Linked DNA regions of Rhodopirellula baltica SH 1. The protein of the gene in region 1 interacts with the protein of each later gene in a pairwise test. Links are inferred from orthologs where the notes say so. Each region holds a gene or a part of one and is shown in the gene's direction. Other genes may lie near its edges. The genes, in order: accC and ribD.

Region 1 (9,101 bases):
GCGAAAACGCTGGCTCGCGCGTGGTCGGTGATCCGGCGCAAGCGTCGGCCATTGTCACTTTCGTATTCGTACTTCACGCCGCAGACTTCCGACGCGGCTTCGACGATCGGGAACAGACTGTCGATGTGGAAGTTCGTTGGCACTCCCTGCAGGACGCTGGCGGTTCGTTCCAGTCCCATGCCGGTGTCGATGTTCTTGCTGGGCAACGGATGCAAGTTGTCCGGGGGCGTGCCGACGCGATTGAACTGGGTGAACACCAAGTTCCAAATTTCGACGTCGCTGCCGTCTTCCAGTTGGTAATAGATCTCGCTGCAGGGACCGCAGACTCCGTCCGGGCCTTCGCTGGGTGCCGACGCGGGCCAGAAGTTTTCGTCCTCGTCCATTCGCGAAATGCGTTGGGTCGGCAATCCGATCTTGTCGTGCCAAATGCCAAACGCTTCGTCGTCATCTTTGTAGACCGTGACCGTCAGACGCTCGCCGGGGATGCCCAGCCACTTTTTGTCGGTCAGGAATTCCCACGCCCAGTGGATGGCTTCTTCTTTGAAATAATCGCCGAACGAAAAGTTGCCCAGCATTTCGAAGAACGTGTGGTGGAACGCGGTCCGGCCCACATTGTCGATGTCACCGGTTCGCAAGCATTTCTGGCACGTGGTCGCGCGAGTGAAATCCAGTTTGACCTTTCCAAGGAAGTGGTCTTTGAACTGGTTCATCCCCGCGGGAGTGAACAAAACCGATGGATCCCAAGCCGGAACGAGCACGTCGCTGGGTTGGCGGACGCAACCTTTGGTCTCAAAGAACGCCAAGTATTTTTCGCGCAGTTCGTCAGTTTTCATCAGGATGTGCGGGTGGATTCAACAAGGAAAAGATCGGGGATTGAGCCACGGGGGCTCGCGTTCCATCGTCGGCATGATATCAGTCGATGCCCAACGGGTGACAGGTGCCGAATTTCGGCCCACAATGCCGGCCGCCAGACGGCTGCTGCGATGCTTTTCTGGCCAGTCGAAACGCTCCGCCGCGAAACTACCAACTCAACTTCACCACTGGATATCGACTTCATGACTCAGCGTATTGAACGACTTGTGCAATCCATCGCCGATTCGGACCAACCGATGGACGCGATTTTGATCTGCAGCGAAGTCAACGTGCGATATCTCAGCGGATTCACCGGCGACAGCACTTGGTTGCTGGTCCGTCCCGACGGCAAAGCCACCTTGCTGTCCGATCGTCGCTACGAAACACAAATTGCCGAAGAATGCCCGGCTCTAGAAAGTGCCATTCGGCCACCCAGCCAAACTTTGGTGGCGCTGCTGGCCGAGTATTTGGCTGATTCGTCGTTGAAAACGATCGGATTCGAAGCCGACCACGTGCAAGTTTCCACGATGCATCAGTGGAAAGAACAAATCGAATCCGTGGAATGGACACAGACGTCCGGTTTGGTCGAAACGCTGCGTTCCATCAAAGACGCCGACGAATTGGCGACCATTCGGCGAGCGATTTCGATTGCCGAGCGAAGTTTTCTCAGCGTCACCAACAAACTGACCCCGCGGATGACCGAACTGCAAATCGCTCACGAATTGGAAGCGACCATGCGAAGCCTGGGGGCGTCCGGCGTTGCTTTTGATGTGATCGCAGGTGCCGAGCCCAGCGGTGCCCTGCCCCACTACCACCCTCGCAACATTGCCTTGGCGGATTGCCGGACTCTGCTCATCGATTGGGGGGCCCGTGTCGACGGGTATTGCAGCGATTTGACTCGAACGCTGCACAAAGCGGACGTGCGTTCAGCGACCGCCGATCGATTTGAAGCCGCCTACCAGGCGGTTCTGGAATCTCAAGAAGCCGCGATTTCAGCCATTCGAGATGGCGTGGAAGCCATCGAAGTCGACCGAGCCGCTCGCCAAGTCCTTCAGAATGCCGGCCTGGGCGACGCCTTCAAACACGGGCTTGGACACAGTTTTGGCTTGGAAATTCACGAGGATCCACGCATGGGACCGATGTCCACCGATGTGCTCCGCGAAGGGATGGTCCTCACCGTGGAACCCGGGGTGTATTTCGAGGGGGAATTTGGAATTCGCATCGAAGATGACATCCTCGTGACAGCTGATGGATTTGAACGACTGAGCACCCTTCCGAAGGGTCTCGATGATTGTCGCCTTGTTGTGTAAAACGTTGCGAACTTACTCTTCAATCAGAAAAGGTTGATCGGGTCCGTTCTGGATTCGAAAAACATTGGACTTTGCAGGTATCGGACTTCGTATGAAATCGGAAACACCCGACGGCGGGGATGTGTTTGACATCGATCGGATTCGCCAGATCGTCGAGTTGATGGAACAACACGAACTGAACGAAGTGGACCTGCAGCAGGGCGAAGATCGCATCAAACTGACGCGTGGTGGAACGGCTCCGGCCATGATTCCCGCTCCCGTTGCGGCACCTCCTGTCGCGGCCGCTCCCGCTGCACCTTCCGCCGCTCCGGCGGCGTCCGGCGGCGATGCTCCCGCTGACACGGCGGGTACCATCACAATCAATTCGCCGATGGTGGGCACGTTCTATTCCAAGGCCAACCCAGAATCACCGCCGTTTGTTCAGGTTGGTGATGTCGTTGGCGAAGACACCGTGGTGTGCATTGTCGAAGCCATGAAAGTCTTCAACGAGATTCCCGCCGAGTGCCGTGGAAAGATCGTTGAAGTGCTCGTTGGCGATCAACAAGCCGTCGATTTCGGCAAACCTTTGTTCCGCGTCCAGGTGGACGGCTGATCCATGTTCGAACGTATTTTGATCGCCAACCGAGGCGAGATTGCGCTGCGTGTGATTCGCGCCTGCCGTGAAATGGGCATCGAGTCGGTCGCCGTCTACAGCGAAGCCGACAAAGATTCCATGCACGTCAAACTGGCGGACCATGCCTACTGCGTCGGAACCAATCGCAGTGCGGACAGCTATCTGAAAATCGATCGCATCATCGCCACGGCAGAAGTTGCCGGCGTCGATGCCATCCACCCCGGATACGGCTTCCTGGCGGAAAACGCTCAATTCAACGAGCAATGCCGAAGCAGCGGGTTTGAGTTCATCGGGCCGTCGCCAACAGCGATGGACAAATTGGGCGACAAAAACACCGCTCGTTCCATGGCCATCGCTCAAAACGTCCCGGTCGTTCCCGGCAGTGACGGATTGATTGCGGACTTCGATCGAGCCATCGACACAGCCAAAGAAATTGGCTTTCCCGTTTTGATCAAAGCCACCGCCGGTGGTGGCGGCAAAGGCATGCGGGTCGCCGAGACCGAGGATGTCCTCAAGAGCCAACTCGAAGCAGCTCGCAACGAAGCCATCGCGGCCTTCGGCAACGGCGGCGTGTACCTGGAAAAATTCATCCAGCAACCTCGTCACATCGAAGTGCAAGTCATTGCGGACACGCACGGCAATGTCTGCCACCTTTTTGAACGCGATTGCAGCGTCCAACGACGTCACCAAAAACTCGTCGAAGAAGCCCCCAGCCCGGACTTGCCCGCCGATCGTCGTGAAGCAATCTGCGACGCCGCCGTGCGAATGATCGCCGGTGCCGACTACTCCGGTGCGGGCACGGTCGAGTTCATCGTCGACAAGGACTACAACTTCTACTTCATCGAAGTCAACGCTCGGATCCAAGTCGAACATCCAGTCTCCGAAATGGTGGCCGGAGTCGACTTGATCCAAGAACAAATTCGAGTTGCCGCGGGATTGCCACTGTCGTTCCGTCAAGACGAATTGACATGCACCGGTCACGCGATCGAATGTCGACTCAACGCCGAAGATCCCACCAAGAACTTCCAACCGTGTCCCGGCAAAATTGAATCGATGTTTGTGCCCGGCGGCATGGGCGTTCGCTTTGATTCACACGTGAAGTCCGGCTACGTGGTTCCTCCGTACTACGATTCGATGATCGGCAAACTGATCGTCCATCGTCCCACGCGAGAACAAGCCATCGCGACGATGCTACGAGCCTTGAAAGAACTGCAGATCGAAGGGATCACCACAACGGTCGGATTCCATAACTGGATCCTGCAGAACGAAGCGTTTGTGAACGGCACCGTCGACACCAAGTTCGTCGACCGGAACTACAAAGGCCAAACGTCTTAGTGTTGCGTCACTGCTAGGAAATGTGGTCCTGGCCGTAGCGGAAGTCGCCAAGACTTTCGGCAATTTAAGATGCAGATCGAAACTCTTGACGAGTTCCGCTACCCAAAACGTCGATTCATGTGGCATAGGCTTCCAGCCTGTGTTTCCCTGCATCACAACAGACTGGAAGCCTATGTCACTCTGTATTCCGTTGGTCCCCAAGGAATAACCATGCGAGTCTTTGTGACTGGCGGCACAGGCTTGCTGGGCAACACGATCCTTCGCCAACTGTCGGACGCCGGTCATGACCTGATCGCGCTCGTCAGAGGCGAACCGGATCCCCAAGTTTTCGAAGGGATCAACACCCAATTCGCCCACGGCGATTTGCTCGATCAAACAGCGATCGAAAACGCCATGTCCGATTGCGATGCCGTCATTCATTCCGCCGGCATGATCCACCTTGGTTGGAAACGGCTCGACGACAGCATGGCGGTCAATCGCGACGGCACCCAAACCATTGTCGATGCATGCCTGCATCACGATTGCAAACTCGTTCACGTTGGCACCGTCAACACACTGGGTATTGCCGACCGCAACGGCGTCGCGAACGAAGACACCCCGCTGGATCACGCGGGCGGCCAAGTCCCATGCAGCTACGTTCTTAGCAAACGGGCCGGAAACGAAGCCGTCATGCAAGGTGTGAAAGATGGCTTGAAAGCCGTCTTGGTTCACCCAGGATTCATGCTCGGACCGTGGGACTGGAAACCGAGTAGCGGTCGGATGCTTCTCGAAGTCAGCAAGGCCTGGCGCCCTCTTTCTCCCTCAGGAGGCAACAGCACCTGCGATTCCCGAGACGTGGCCGCCGCCACCATCCGCGCCGCGGAAAAGTTGCTCGCCAATGAAATCCCGTCCGGCCGGCAATACATTTTGGCCGGCCACAACATGCGGTACCTCGAACTTTGGAAGGCGATGACCGAGGCGATGGGAGCCCGCCAGCCAATCATGCGTGCCGGACCAGCTCAGCGATGGATCGCGGGCGTTGCAGGCGACATCGTCGGCAAATTGCTGCCCCATGAAGTCGACTTCAACAGCGCAGCGGTCGGCATGTCGAGCCAATACCACTACTACGACAGCTCGCGAGCCCAAAGCGAACTCGACTACAAGATCCGCCCCTTCGAAGAAAGCCTCACCGACGCGGCCAACTGGATCCGCCAGCATCACCGATGAGGCCCGGCAAAAACACACTCTCCACTGCAAACACCAGGATTTTCGCCATCTTCTGAAATTAGGCGTAATATTTGGCTCGGACATCCGTGAGACTCTTTGAACAGTCGGTCCACCTACCTGGAACTGCGTTTTGGATTTTGATTCCACCGCCGCCGAACCAACCACTCGCGAAAGCTTACTTTTGCGACTGCGTGATTCCAAGGACGAATTCGCCTGGGCCGAGTTCTCCGCAATCTATGAGCCGGTGATCTACCGCTTGGTCAAGCGGCGTGGCGTGCAGGACGCGGATGCTCGTGAAATTGTGCAAGAGATCCTGATGTCGGTCGCTGGTGCGATCGAGCGGTTTGACGTGACCGGCCAAGGATCCTTTCGCGGTTGGCTCAGCCGAATCACGCGGAACGCAACCATCGACCGACTGAGATCCGTTCAATCTCGCCGCGAACTGACCGGCGGCAGCAGCATCGTCCGAATCATCGACGCCGCTGCGTCCAACGAACGAGGCCTCGACGGCTTCCAACAGGATGCGGAATTGTCCCACGAGTTCGATCGGGATCATCGGCAACAGCTGTTTCGCTGGGCCGCCAGCAAAGTGCGATCGCGAACGGGCGAAAAGAACTGGATCGCGTTCTGGAGAACTGCCGTGGAGGACCAATCCATCGCGGCCGTCGCCTCCGAACTGGGCATTACCGAGGGATCGGTCTATGTCGCCAGGTGCCGAATCCTCAAACGGATTCGTGAACTTGTCCACCAACGTTTGAGTGATTGATCGCATCATGATTGCCAAGCAAGACCCACACTTTGAAATGGACAAGTTGCGTGAATTGCTCGATGAGCGATTACCGGTTCCCGAAGCGGATCGCATCGAGTATCACCTCAGCAATTGCGAACGCTGCCGATCGCAATTGCGAGCAATCGCCGGCGAGCCGATGTGGTGGGACGAAACCGTCGAAGTCCTCAGCAAGAGCACATTCATCGACCAAAGCAGCCGGCCTACTAGCCAACCGCCAAGCGATCCAGCCCAGCCCCAGCGATCCTTCGACGCGTCGTTGGACTGGATCCGTCCGCTGCTGCAACCACTGCGGGATCAACACTCAGACGCCGTCGACGACACGCGTGCAATTGGCACCTTGGATCAATACTCGATTCACAGTGTGATCGGACAAGGCGGTATGGGCGTCGTGCTACGAGGCATGGATCCGGAACTGAATCGACCGGTTGCAATCAAAGTTCTCTCCCCACACCTTGCTGGCGTTGGTGCGGCGCGGACACGCTTCATGCGAGAGGCCCAAGCTGCCGCGGCGATTGTGCACCCTGCGATTGTGCCGATTTACAGCGTCGTCCCGAGCGCTCGATTGCCCTACCTGGTGATGCCCTGCATCGACGGCGGAAACCTGCAACAACGCCTGGATCGCGAAGGCCCGCTGGAACTGACCGAGGTCGTCAGAATCGGCTTGCAAATCGCCGAAGGATTGTCCGCCGCTCATAAAAACAGCGTGCTCCACCGAGACATCAAACCCGCAAATATTTTGATCGAAGAGGGCAACGGTCGTGTCTTGATCAGCGACTTTGGACTCGCCCGGGCACTCGATGACGCCACGCTGACCAACAGCGGAATGATCGCCGGCACACCCCAGTACATGAGCCCAGAACAAGCTCGGGGCGAATCCCTGGACGCCCGCAGCGACCTGTTCAGCTTGGGCAGTCTGCTCTACGCCTTGGCGTCGGGACGCGCACCCTTCCGCGCCGAGTCACCGCTGGGAATCCTGCGAAAGATCACCGAGACACGAGCCAAACCCATTCAAGAGATCAACGAACGGATGCCCCGTTGGTTCGACAATTTGGTCGCTCGCTTCATGGAACCTGACCTCACGCTCAGGATTGAATCCGCAGACGAGGCGGTCTCGCTGCTTCGTGAAGTCAACGCCCATGTCCGAAACCCAACTGGCAATCGACTCCCGAACTCGCTTGAAGAACGTCGTCCGCGACGTTCCCTTCGATGGACGCTCGCAGCCGCCGGAGTGCTGACGGCGGTGGCCAGCGCTGCAACTTGGAATCACCGCAAGCAGGAAAACTCTCACACGGAACGGTCGCTGCCAACGGTCATCGAACAATCGCGACGGTTGACGACGATGGCACCAAGCGTCCCTGCGCCCCCCGCCCCAACCACCGACGACTGGGACGCAGTTCACTTCAACGCAGAACTGCATTCGATTCAGTTCATGTTGGAGCAACTGGCAAACCAACTCGAAGGCACCGACCCAACAGTCAATCCCGACCTCACCGATGGAGATCAAAAATGAAGGATGTAGCTCAAATGAATTCGGTTCCCACTCCGGCATTGCCCAAGCGACGAAGCCGCGTTTGGAAGTCTGCATTCATCGCAACATTGACGATCCCCACGGCCGCCGTCTTGGTCTGGTCGTGGACCTCCCTGCCCTCAACATGGGCCCAAACCCGGGATCCGCGATCCATCGACCAACCGCGACGCTTGAACTCTTATCCCCAACCTAACAATCTACCGTACCAGGAGTCGCGCGCGCAAATTGCAAGCGAACTGAGCCTCTCACATCAGGCATATCCCAACAGCGATCACCAATCGCAACCAGGATTCAACAACCAATCCAAGACGACGCTGCGAATCGACAAACAAGCACAACCCGCCCAAGAAGTCGATGTACCAGTCACGCGTCGAACCATGGACAAAGACGGAAACATCTCAATCACGACAGAATATATTCGACAAAGAATCCCCCTCCAACTGACCGGCCGCCTGATGACCACAGAGGATTCCAAACACAACGAAAGAATCAAGCAACTGGTCAACCAACTGCGGGGATCAACAAGTAGCAACGAGATGGACGCCAAGCTGGCTGAATTTCGCAGCGAACTGGAACAGGAGTTCAAGCGGATGCACGAGCAGCAAGGCTCGGAGATCGCAGCGATTGAGAAACGCCTCCAATCGCTCAAAGAGATCCATCAGCAACGTGCTGAAAACCAAGACAAAATCATTCAGCGACGAATCGACCAATTGCTCGGCCGCAGCGATCCGCTGGACTGGAACTACACACCACCCAACACTCCATTTGCCCCGCTGTCGCCGTATTCCTCAAATCAATACGGCAGCAGCCCGATCAGCGATAACTTCCACCCAAAGTCGCCTTACGCATACCCAGAAAGCAACTCCCCTCGTTCAACCCGTTCATGGCAACCAAGCCCCAACCGGCCCCCGAGTCCTTCGCCGCAAAAACCAGCGTCCAGACCAATCCCTCCATCTTACCCCGGCAAACTCATGGAAGCCTACGAGTCTGCATTGAAAGCAAGCGACGCAGCAGTGCTTGAGCAGTCAAACAAGGAACGACTCAACGAATACACTCGACTGCATGAAGAAGGCGCGCTCACTGCCTCCGAATTGCGAAGAGCAACACTGGACTACGCATCCGCCCAAAAGCAAACCGCCCTGCTGAAGCTGCAACTTCAATCAATCCAGCGTGACTTGGCTCGCTATTTAAATGCAGCCGAACTGGAGCTAGCTGCCCTGAACGAGCAGCAAAAAACAAATCCTTCAGCCAACTCCAAGTCTGCACAACTTGAACGCCAACGCGCCGAAGCCGCGATCACAGATGCAAAGACCACACTCGAACAGTTCGAGGCTGCGATGAAATTGATCCCCGTCGACACGGATTCGGCGGAACCATCCGATGCACCAAAGAATCCAAACGAAAGTGCAGATCAGCCAGAATCTGAACTGGACCCGACAACCAACGCCCCCAAAGCAAGCGAAGACA
Region 2 (9,143 bases), 1.3 Mb from region 1 along the record:
CACGTTGTCTATCACCCCCGGGTCACGAGATTGATCGCACTGAATCAGACCGCTTGGCGAAGGCTTTGCAAACTTTGCATTGCCGGTCTGATTCTGCATCTCGTTTGCAACCATCAAACGGTCATCGCCCAGGACGCTCCGCGATTTGACATCGTGGAGGGAATGATCGACGAAGACAAATTGATCGCGGAGCCGATCGCCATATCTTCGTTGCCCGCACCGAGCGAAGAAATTGCTGGGTTGCTTGAGGCGGGGCAGGTTCAATTCATTTCCGGCGGCCCGCGTCCATCGGAAACGTACGGTCTACGATCAACCGGTTTCATCAATCGAGAGTTCGATGCTGAAACGCGTTTCAATCTTTCTTATCACTTCGTCAGTCGTTGTCGGTGGTGGTGGAACGAGGAGGGCATCGTGGTTCGAGTTCGCTACCCCGAATTGAAACTCAAAGTCGACCACACGGTTTGGTTTCGCCGGCGACCCGATGATCTCAGCCAGTTCTGGAATCTGAAATTGGTTCAGCACGAGATGGACCACATCCGGCTATCGACCGACCCTCGCGTGCTCAACCGATTCGAGACCGCGGTTCGCAAGGACGAGAGCCTGCGGTTCAGTCGGTCCGAGATGCGATCGGTGCTCGGCGACGATGCCGTTCCCGAACGGAACAATGGCCCTAGTTCAAACCGTGGCCCTGATTCAAACAATCGAACGAGCCGAAACGACCGGTCACGAGGCTTATCAGCCGACCAAGTTCGAATGCTGATCAACCAGCGCGTTCGAGATCACTTTGACCGAACCGTTCAGCTGGTCGAGATTCGGTATCGAGAACTCGATCGCCAGACCGCCCACGGATCATTCCCCATTCCCGAGGATGGTCCGCTTCGCGGTTGGCTCGACCGGTCGGCGACCGACCCGACCGACGAACCCGCAGAGGATCCGCCCTCGCGATAGCGAGCGACGATCCACTTGCGTATGCATTGCGTCTGCCGTGGGAATTCGGTGATGCGCTGAAACGCTCGAAATTCGTTTGCCTGACAATCCGACGGCAGATCGCATCTTGGGACACATCGTTCCGCGTGGTAAGTTGCCAGCTTCACTCGCTCACTCGGCAGCCAAGCTGTCCGCACGCCTCCATTTATTGCGACTGTTTATGTCCATCGACACCTACTCGATATGCCCTTGCGGTAGCGGCAAGAAGATCAAGTTTTGCAAATGCAAGGATTCCGTACACGAATTGGATCGTGTGCTGAAGATGATCGATGGGGGCCAACTCGTCCCCGCTTTGGACCGATTGAGCACGATCCTGGAAGAACACCCCGACGCCGCTTGGGCTCTCGCCATTCGCGGCCGCTTGTTCATGGATTTGCGTGAATACACGTCCTTGGAAGAAAACGCGGACAGATTCCGTCGTCTCCAACCATCCAACCCGTTGGCACTCACGCAGAGTGCCGCCGCAGCCCTTTTCCGCCAGGATTTGTCAGCTGCGACCGAGCTGATGCTGGAAGCGTTGACCGAAAGCGGTCAAACCGTCGATTCCTTCGTCTTGGACGTCGCTTCGCTCCTTGCATACGCATTGGCTGGCAACGGAATCCTGCTGACTTCCCGCGTTTATGCCACGTTGGCATTGGTTTCCACCGGCTATGAAGACAGCCGGATGGCGGCCAACGTCCTCCAACAAATCAATGGCGACCCGTCGGTCAACCAACTTGCCAAAGCCGTTCCGAACCTCATTCCACCACCGGAAAACGCGGACTGGGTTGAACGCTACGACGAAGCTGCTTTGTTGCTATCCAATAACAAGGTTGCCCTCGCACAAACCAAATTTGAATCGCTCCAGCGCTCCGCTCCGCTTCAGCCAGCCATCCTGTCCGGACTGCTCAACTGTGCCATCTGGAGAGGCGACCACGCAACTCAGACCGAAACGCTGGTCAAGCTTTCGCAATGCGAAGAACTGAGCTTCGACGAGCGTGCTCGTTTCCTCGCGATGTCGCAAATGGCCAGCCCCGATGCCGATGGCCTGGCCGTCGATCACCTGGAACTCAGTGCTGACGTCGAATCGATCGACGAGTTCCAAATGGCGATGATCGCTAACCCTCGTTTTGAGGAATTGCCCGCTGACGCCTTGGAATCAGTCAAACGCGAAGGCGATGTCGCACCTCGCTCCGCTTTCCAAATCTTGGACAGCGACGTCCTTGGCGAAGGCGAAAAGCTGACTGCTGACAACATTCCAGTTGCCCTCGCCGCAGTGTTCCTGTTCGGCCGTGAAACCGACCGTTCCGCTCGCCTTCAAATCATCGGCTTGCCCGCGACCAAGCGAGCCCAGGTCGAAGAACTGATGCAGCAAGTCGCTCCCAACGTGGAGTGGGTCGAAGCGGAAGAGATCGGCAAACTGCCTCTGACGATGATCGCAACGCCTCAGATTGGTGGGATCCGTCCAGAAAACCAGTCCGAATTGGATGCAGTGGTCAAAGAGCTGATCAGCCAACGCGTTCCGGAAACACTGTCCACGACTCCGGTCAAAATGCTGGGTGGTGTGTCCTTGAAGGAAGCCGCCAGCGACGAAAGCAAGACTCTGCTTCGAGCTGCGATGATTCGCTACATCGAAGGCGAAGACAACTTGGTCGCTCGGGACGAAAATCTGATCAATCGCCTTTGCGAAATCGGCAACGTGCCGAAGATTGAACGCAAAAAAATCACCGGCGACGAACTTGAAGAGATCCCCGGCAGCGATTTGGATCGTATCGATCCATCGGAATTGGATCCTGAGAACCTGATTTACCTGATCCAGCGTGCTCAGCAAATATCCGCCACTTCAATCGGCCGCCGGGCATCACTCGCTCTGTTAGAAGCCGACACCGAATCGGTCGACGAAGGTCGCTTCATTGGCGCGAAGATCATCGCCTACTCGTTCCTGATGCAGCGTGCAACGGAATCCGACGTGGCGGTCGACTACTTGGACAAAGCCAAAGCTTACGCCGAGGAACACAAGCTCTCCGACGCGTCACTGTTGCTGGCGGAACTCGGACTGCGTTTGCGTCGTCAAGAGATCGACCTGTTCCAAAACACCGTTCAGGCGATTGTTCAGAAACACAGCGACAATCCCGAAGTCATGGGCCGGTTGCAACAAATCCTCGCTCAGCTCGGACTGATCAACCCCGACGGGTCGCCACGCCAAGCCCCCGGTATGGGGCCAGCCGCACAGGAACCCGCCGGCGGCGGACTTTGGACACCGGATGGCGACGGTGGTGGAGCGGCCCCCGCCGGACCAGCGGGTGGCGAGGCTTCTGGTGGAAGCAAGCTCTGGGTCCCCGGAATGGACTGATGCCAAGCGAGACCAACGCGGCCCCGAATGGTCATTCGGCGGTTGATGTCCGCTGGATGACCGAAGCCATCGAATTGGCATATCAGGGCCGAGGCAAGGTTGAACCGAACCCTCCGGTCGGCTGCGCGTTGGTCCGAGATTCGGTCTGCATCGGCAAAGGATACCACCAACGATTTGGGGGACCTCATGCTGAAGTCGAGGCCCTGTCGAGTTGCGATGACGCCACCGGAGCGACCGCGTACGTTTCGCTCGAGCCATGCTGTCACCATGGCAAAACGCCGCCCTGTGCGGATGCACTGATCCGAGCGAAAGTCGCTCGAGTCGTGGTATCGGTGGTTGATCCATTTGACCAAGTTGACGGTGGCGGAATTGAGAAACTTCGTGCCGCAGGCATTGAAGTCGTCACCGGCATCGCAAAGGAAGCCGGCGAGGAACTGCTCGCCGCGTATCTCAAACGCGTCCGCACTGGCATGCCCTGGGTCATCGCAAAATGGGCGATGAGTTTGGATGGGCGCATTGCAACGCAAACGGGCGAGAGCAAGTGGATCACCGGTCCAGCATCTCGCGGTGCCGTGCATGAACTACGTGCCAGCGTCGATGCCATCGCGGTGGGAATGGGGACAGTCATTGCGGACAATCCTTTGCTGACCGTTCGGCTGTCCGAGCTTGCAAAAGTTTCCGCGGCCAAGAGTACTCACACCGAGGATCGATCCAACCAATTGGTTCGGTTGGTTTATTCCCGCTCGCGATTGCCGGATCTGCAAAGCCAGCTTGTTCAGACCGCTTCGCAGACGCCCACCTGGCTTATCGCGGGACCACAGATTGCCAACGCGGATCTCGCACGACTGGCGGATCACGACGTCGAGACTTGGCAATGCGAATCCGCTGATCCAATCGAAATGGTTCAGCAGTCTCTGCTTTGGCTGGGCAGCAAAGACAACCCACGCGGTCTCGCAATGACCCACCTGATGGTTGAAGGCGGCAGCCAATTGCTCGGCAGCTTTGCCGCCGCGGATCAGATCGATGAGGTACACGCCTTCATCGCTGGCAAATGCATCGGCGGACGATCAGCCCCTGGGCCACTGGGTGACCCTGGGATCAAAGCCTTATCCGATGCGACGTCGCTGCGAATGAGCCGCGTGGACTCATTCGACAACGACGTGCGATTGATCTATCGCCGATAGGTTGGGCCGATTGCAACTCAGTTGCCAAATCCGCCGCCGCCTCCGCCGATTCCACCGCCAGCACCACCGCCGCCGCCGATTCCACCAGCTCCGCCTCCAGCAGCTCCACCACCGGCACCACCGCCAGCTCCGGTATCGCCAGAAACGAAGTTGAACGTCGTGACATCACTGATCTGAGAGAAGATCGGGGCCGGACTGATTCGAACATAACGTCGATCAGCAGAGATGATTGCCAACGTGGTCAACGAAGCACCTTCAGGCAAAGTAGTAATAACCGGCATATAACCAACTCCACCCTGCGGGTTGAATCCATTGATGCCATTCACTCCGCCGGTTCCGATCGCTCCGCCGGTTGCCCCTGGGATCAACGATGGATAATCGCTGAAGAATTCTTGCAGCAATTGGCGATTGTCACCCAGTGCATTGGCGGGTTGATTGTTCAAGCCACCACCGGCTGCCGGGCCGATGAATTGCCCCAACATTTCATGACCCACGTTGCGTCCGAAATCAGCCAGATGCTCCACTTGGGCATCGGCGAGCTTCTCTTTGCGTTGACCTTCTTTGACCTCAAAGATCACCAACGCGTTTTGTTCCATCAATGGAATGTCCTGACGAATGAACTTTTGCTCAGGACGTCCCACATCGGTCAAAATCTCAACGGTTACTTTGCCAGTCGAAACGTTGCCCCAGATACGACGCAGCAAGACGCGGTACTCACCTGAGAAACCTTTGGGGCACAAGTAAGTTTCCGAGACCTGTCCGGTGGCATCGTCGTTGGCACCTGGGTAAGCGTCGCCGAGCAAGGTACCGCCACTGGTGCTGTTAGGCGAATCCAATGAGCAAACCGTTCCCGATGGTTCTTCAACGGCCAAGTCAATATCAGCATCACCAGTCCAACTCACTCGTACGATCGCGTCATGAGATGCGGCACGACGCAGAGCTTCACTGAACTGCTTCGCTGACTCGTTGTCACCTTCGGCCAACAACTCTTGATGAGTTGCACGGGCCACCAAACGAGCTTCTTCGACCAAAGGTTGGAACTTATCGCTCCAAGCCAATCCCAGAACACCCTCGCAAGCCCAAGCCAGATCGGCAGGTTGATCCAAACGTTTTGCCAGCCGAAGCCCCATCACGTAAGGTTCGCGGCGGTCCACGTCGGCTGCCGAGATTTGACGGCATAGCTTCATCGCGGCGGAGAGCTGCCCCATGTCTTCCAATCGAGCAGCAACGTTCAGCAGATCTTCTGGCGTTTCAGCAAAGTCAGCAGCGGAAAGCAAAGCTCGTTCGACATCGGCATCGGGTGCATCAGTGGCGGCCAACGACAACGCATAGGCCTGGTACATCCAAGGCTGAATGTGTCCGGCCGAGATAGCACCTGCGATGACCGCACGAATCTCATTGAAATGATCCTTCGCGGCGGCTTTGTCGCCAGCTTCTTCTGCTGCCGATGCCTTCACGTTCAGATGCGACACGGTGGCACGAACTCGACGATCCAAGATCGTTAGGTCCCGAGCCGATTCAACTTTCCAGTTGGCGAAATGCTCGGACCAAACCTGATCCAACGACTTTCCTTCTGGAACTTCGAGACGAATCGCACGGTCGATGTTTTCGATCACTTCGCCATCGGAAGACTTCGGAGTGGTCGCAGCAGCAGACGAACTGGTTTTGGATCGGAGCGAGGCGTCATCAGGTACGACAAACATACCACCGCCGCCTCCCATTCCGCCCATACCGCCGCCGCCCATGCCACCGCCGCCCATGCCGCCACCCATGCCGCCGCCCATGCCGCCACCCATGCCGCCGCCCATGCCGCCGCCCATGCCGCCGCCGCCACCGAGGCTAACGATAGGCACGACCAAGTCACCGACGGGATAAACCTTCGTGACCAAGTTGTCTTCGGCTGCGGTCACGGTGGTGATGTTCAGAACTTCGTCCTTGATCATGTAAGTCAAGTTCTGATCACGGAGCATCAATCGCAGGAATGATCGAAGCGAAACGTTTTCCAGCGAGATGTTCACCGGAATGTCTTCGGACAAACCTTCACCTTCCAGACTGAAGACGTCGATTCGAATCGGGATCTGACGATCTTCACTGATGATTCGAATTGCATCATTCAACGGAGTGTCGGGAAATGAATAGGTGACTTCATCGGACAAACTCGCTTCGATGCGTTGTTCCGTTTCGCTGTCGCCAACCAACTCGATTGAACCGTATCGTTCGATACGACGACGGCTCAGGCGTTGCCAGGTCTCAGCTTCGGGGTAAACGATCGGTGGATCATCGACGAATGGAACCGCCGACTTCAGCACCAACGAGAATGCGTCCACGAAGTTACGTTGACGCAGTTCGCGATAACGACGGTCACGAGCATAGGTTTGCAACGCAAGTGTTTCGTCAGTCACGTGACGTCCGAGAACACTGTCATCGGTGATTGTGTCGCCAGCCAAGGCTGCCATTTCCAAAGAAACGCCACCATCGGCTTCGGTGTAGCGACCCTCGTCGATCAAAGCGTTCATCTGCGAAGACAATCGTTTCAAACGATCTTCACGTCGATAGGTTTCTTGCAGCAAACGAGCCGATGCGGTGGCACCTGCTGCGAGCTGTTCGAGGTTGGCTTCCTGTTCAAGGAAATCGGCTTCACGAGCGCTGGCAATCTGAATCGCCGAGCGAACTTGGCCGAGCAATTCACGACGCAGTTGCGGATCGATATCAGGCGTCGTCTCGACACGCGAAAGCAGGCTTTTCAGACTGCCGGCGACACCAACAGGGTCTTGGCGAATCAATCGACGTGCTTCACGCAACTGAGCGCGGACTTCGCCTCGCAAACGACCTTCTTCTCGTGAACGAAGTTGCTCGAAACGCCCCAACAAATCGCCACCGTCTTCTCGCAATTCATTGTCACCAACGACAGGCCCGAAGCCGCCATCGAACTGACCTCCGCCTCCCATGGCTGCGCCCGGATTTGCTGGAGCAGGATTCGCTGGTGCGACATCCGCGGGAGCACCGAAGACATCGTCGTTAGCACCAAAACCGGCGTCAGCAGCAGGAGCGGCATCGACTGCTGGTGCTGCGGGAGCCGGAGTTTCTGCAGCAGGTGCTTCTGCGGCAGGAGCGTCCATCGCTGGTGTATCATCAGCCGCCGCACCAAAGACATCGTCTCCATCGGTGGGCTCTGCGCCGAATGGGCTATCCGCAGCGGCATCACCACCGCCACCAAAGATGTCATCGAATGGGTTGTCATCACCGTTTTGCAAGATCAATCGCTTGCCTTCCGGGGTCGCCATCTTCAGGACCGCTTTTGCCTCCGCGTTATTCGGGTCGGCTTGCAATGCTTCTAGAGCAACCGCACGAGCACCTCGCATGTTGCCTTGTTGCATCGCCATCGTGGCAGCGTTAGCCAACGACTCTGCGCGGGCCGTCATCGCTTGAGCCGTTTGTCGCAGCATCGGCGAACCAGCGGTTGCCAACAACAATCCGCGAGCGGTTTTGTGCTCTTCGATCAGACCGGTTAGGAAAGCGAAGTCAAGGTTGTCCGACTCGACGCTCGAGTTGGCCTTGATTTGAATATCGCTGTTCAGCGTGCCACCGACCAAATTGATCGACACTTCTTCAACGGACGAATTCAGTTGTCCCAAATAGATCGAATCGCGATCCAATCGCAGAGGCGGCAAACGTTTGCCGTGAACCCAGTCGATGCTCGCGTCCGATTTGATTTCAGAAATCCAGATGGGCGACATCACGGCCGCGTCAGCGACCAAATCAGCGATCTCGGCTGGCGTTGCGTCGGTCCCCACGACCCCCAGAACACCACCGGTTTGATTTGCCAAGACGCCCATCATTTCCACGTTCTTCGTCGGCCCGATTGCGACCGAGTGAACGGCGATATGATCGTTTCGCAAAGCATCAATCAGATTCTCAAAACGCGAAAGGTTCTGAGCCGCATCAATCGAAGAGGCATCGCCGATATAAACGATCGAGCGAGTTCGTGATTCAGGACGACCGGTCAACGATGCCCGGACGGTATCCAAAACCGACACCAAGTTCGTGTTGCCCAGCGGCAAACGCGATGTCAGTTTCGCAGTCGCGGATGTCAAATCGCTGCCGCCGGGAGCAGCAAAACCACTGGTCAGCTCGTTCGCCTGCACGTCCGCGGCAAACAAAGCCACACGTACGTCACGCTCGCTGACCGAATCCAATGCGGCACGAACAGCTTTCAAAGCGTCTTCACGATACGCTCCCACTTGGCTGGCCGACGTATCGACGACGATGACAATGTCACCGGCGGACTGTCGTACCGCTCGAAGCATGGCATCCTCAGCACCCGGCTGGATCGAAGCTGCGATCGATTGACCGCCCTCGTCCGTGGTGTGAGCAACGACGCGAATGGTCGCTTCAGAGGAAACAGATTGGGATTCGGTCGCCGGCGGTGCTGCCGCCGATACCGCGGTCGCCATGACCGCCGACGTCAACAAGGCCGACAATTTGCAGCCAAAAGTGGAAAAGATCTTCATCGACAACTCAGAGAAGGAGTGGGGACCAGAGGAGAGATGCTGGGATGCGTCGGGTGGCAGGTTCATCGTAATTCTCGGCGAAAAGACGCGGGACGAGACAGCGAAAAGCCATGCGCGGACCACTCAGTC

The links.
Region 2: the proteins of accC (region 1) and ribD interact in binary tests that used the Escherichia coli proteins (3 or more experiments, as listed by UniProt). The link is inferred for Rhodopirellula baltica SH 1 from one-to-one orthologs.

The regions. Positions count from the first base shown.
Region 1 is NC_005027.1:4,559,110-4,568,210, forward strand. Bases 1,977-4,933 are described here. They hold accC (acetyl-CoA carboxylase biotin carboxylase subunit), read left to right. Parts: upstream 1,977-2,757; coding sequence 2,758-4,110; downstream 4,111-4,933. Other genes in these bases: RB_RS17465 (aminopeptidase P family protein), read left to right, coding at 1,977-2,162; accB (acetyl-CoA carboxylase biotin carboxyl carrier protein), read left to right, coding at 2,254-2,754; RB_RS17480 (NAD-dependent epimerase/dehydratase family protein), read left to right, coding at 4,321-4,933. Outside these bases: alaS (alanine--tRNA ligase), read right to left, coding at 1-833; more of RB_RS17465, read left to right, coding at 1,056-1,976; more of RB_RS17480, read left to right, coding at 4,934-5,316; RB_RS17485 (RNA polymerase sigma factor), read left to right, coding at 5,447-6,082; RB_RS17490 (serine/threonine-protein kinase), read left to right, coding at 6,090-7,616; RB_RS17495 (hypothetical protein), read left to right, coding at 7,631-9,101. UniProt on the Escherichia coli protein: This protein is a component of the acetyl coenzyme A carboxylase complex; first, biotin carboxylase catalyzes the carboxylation of the carrier protein and then the transcarboxylase transfers the carboxyl group to form malonyl-CoA.
Region 2 is NC_005027.1:3,214,573-3,223,715, forward strand. The notes cover bases 2,412-5,410. They hold ribD (bifunctional diaminohydroxyphosphoribosylaminopyrimidine deaminase/5-amino-6-(5-phosphoribosylamino)uracil reductase RibD), read left to right. Parts: upstream 2,412-3,318; coding sequence 3,319-4,503; downstream 4,504-5,410. Other genes in these bases: RB_RS12440 (tetratricopeptide repeat protein), read left to right, coding at 2,412-3,319; RB_RS12450 (hypothetical protein), read right to left, coding at 4,521-5,410. Also shown: RB_RS12430 (M28 family peptidase), read left to right, coding at 1-34; RB_RS12435 (hypothetical protein), read left to right, coding at 31-948; more of RB_RS12440, read left to right, coding at 1,025-2,411; more of RB_RS12450, read right to left, coding at 5,411-9,014. UniProt on the Escherichia coli protein: Converts 2,5-diamino-6-(ribosylamino)-4(3h)-pyrimidinone 5'-phosphate into 5-amino-6-(ribosylamino)-2,4(1h,3h)-pyrimidinedione 5'-phosphate.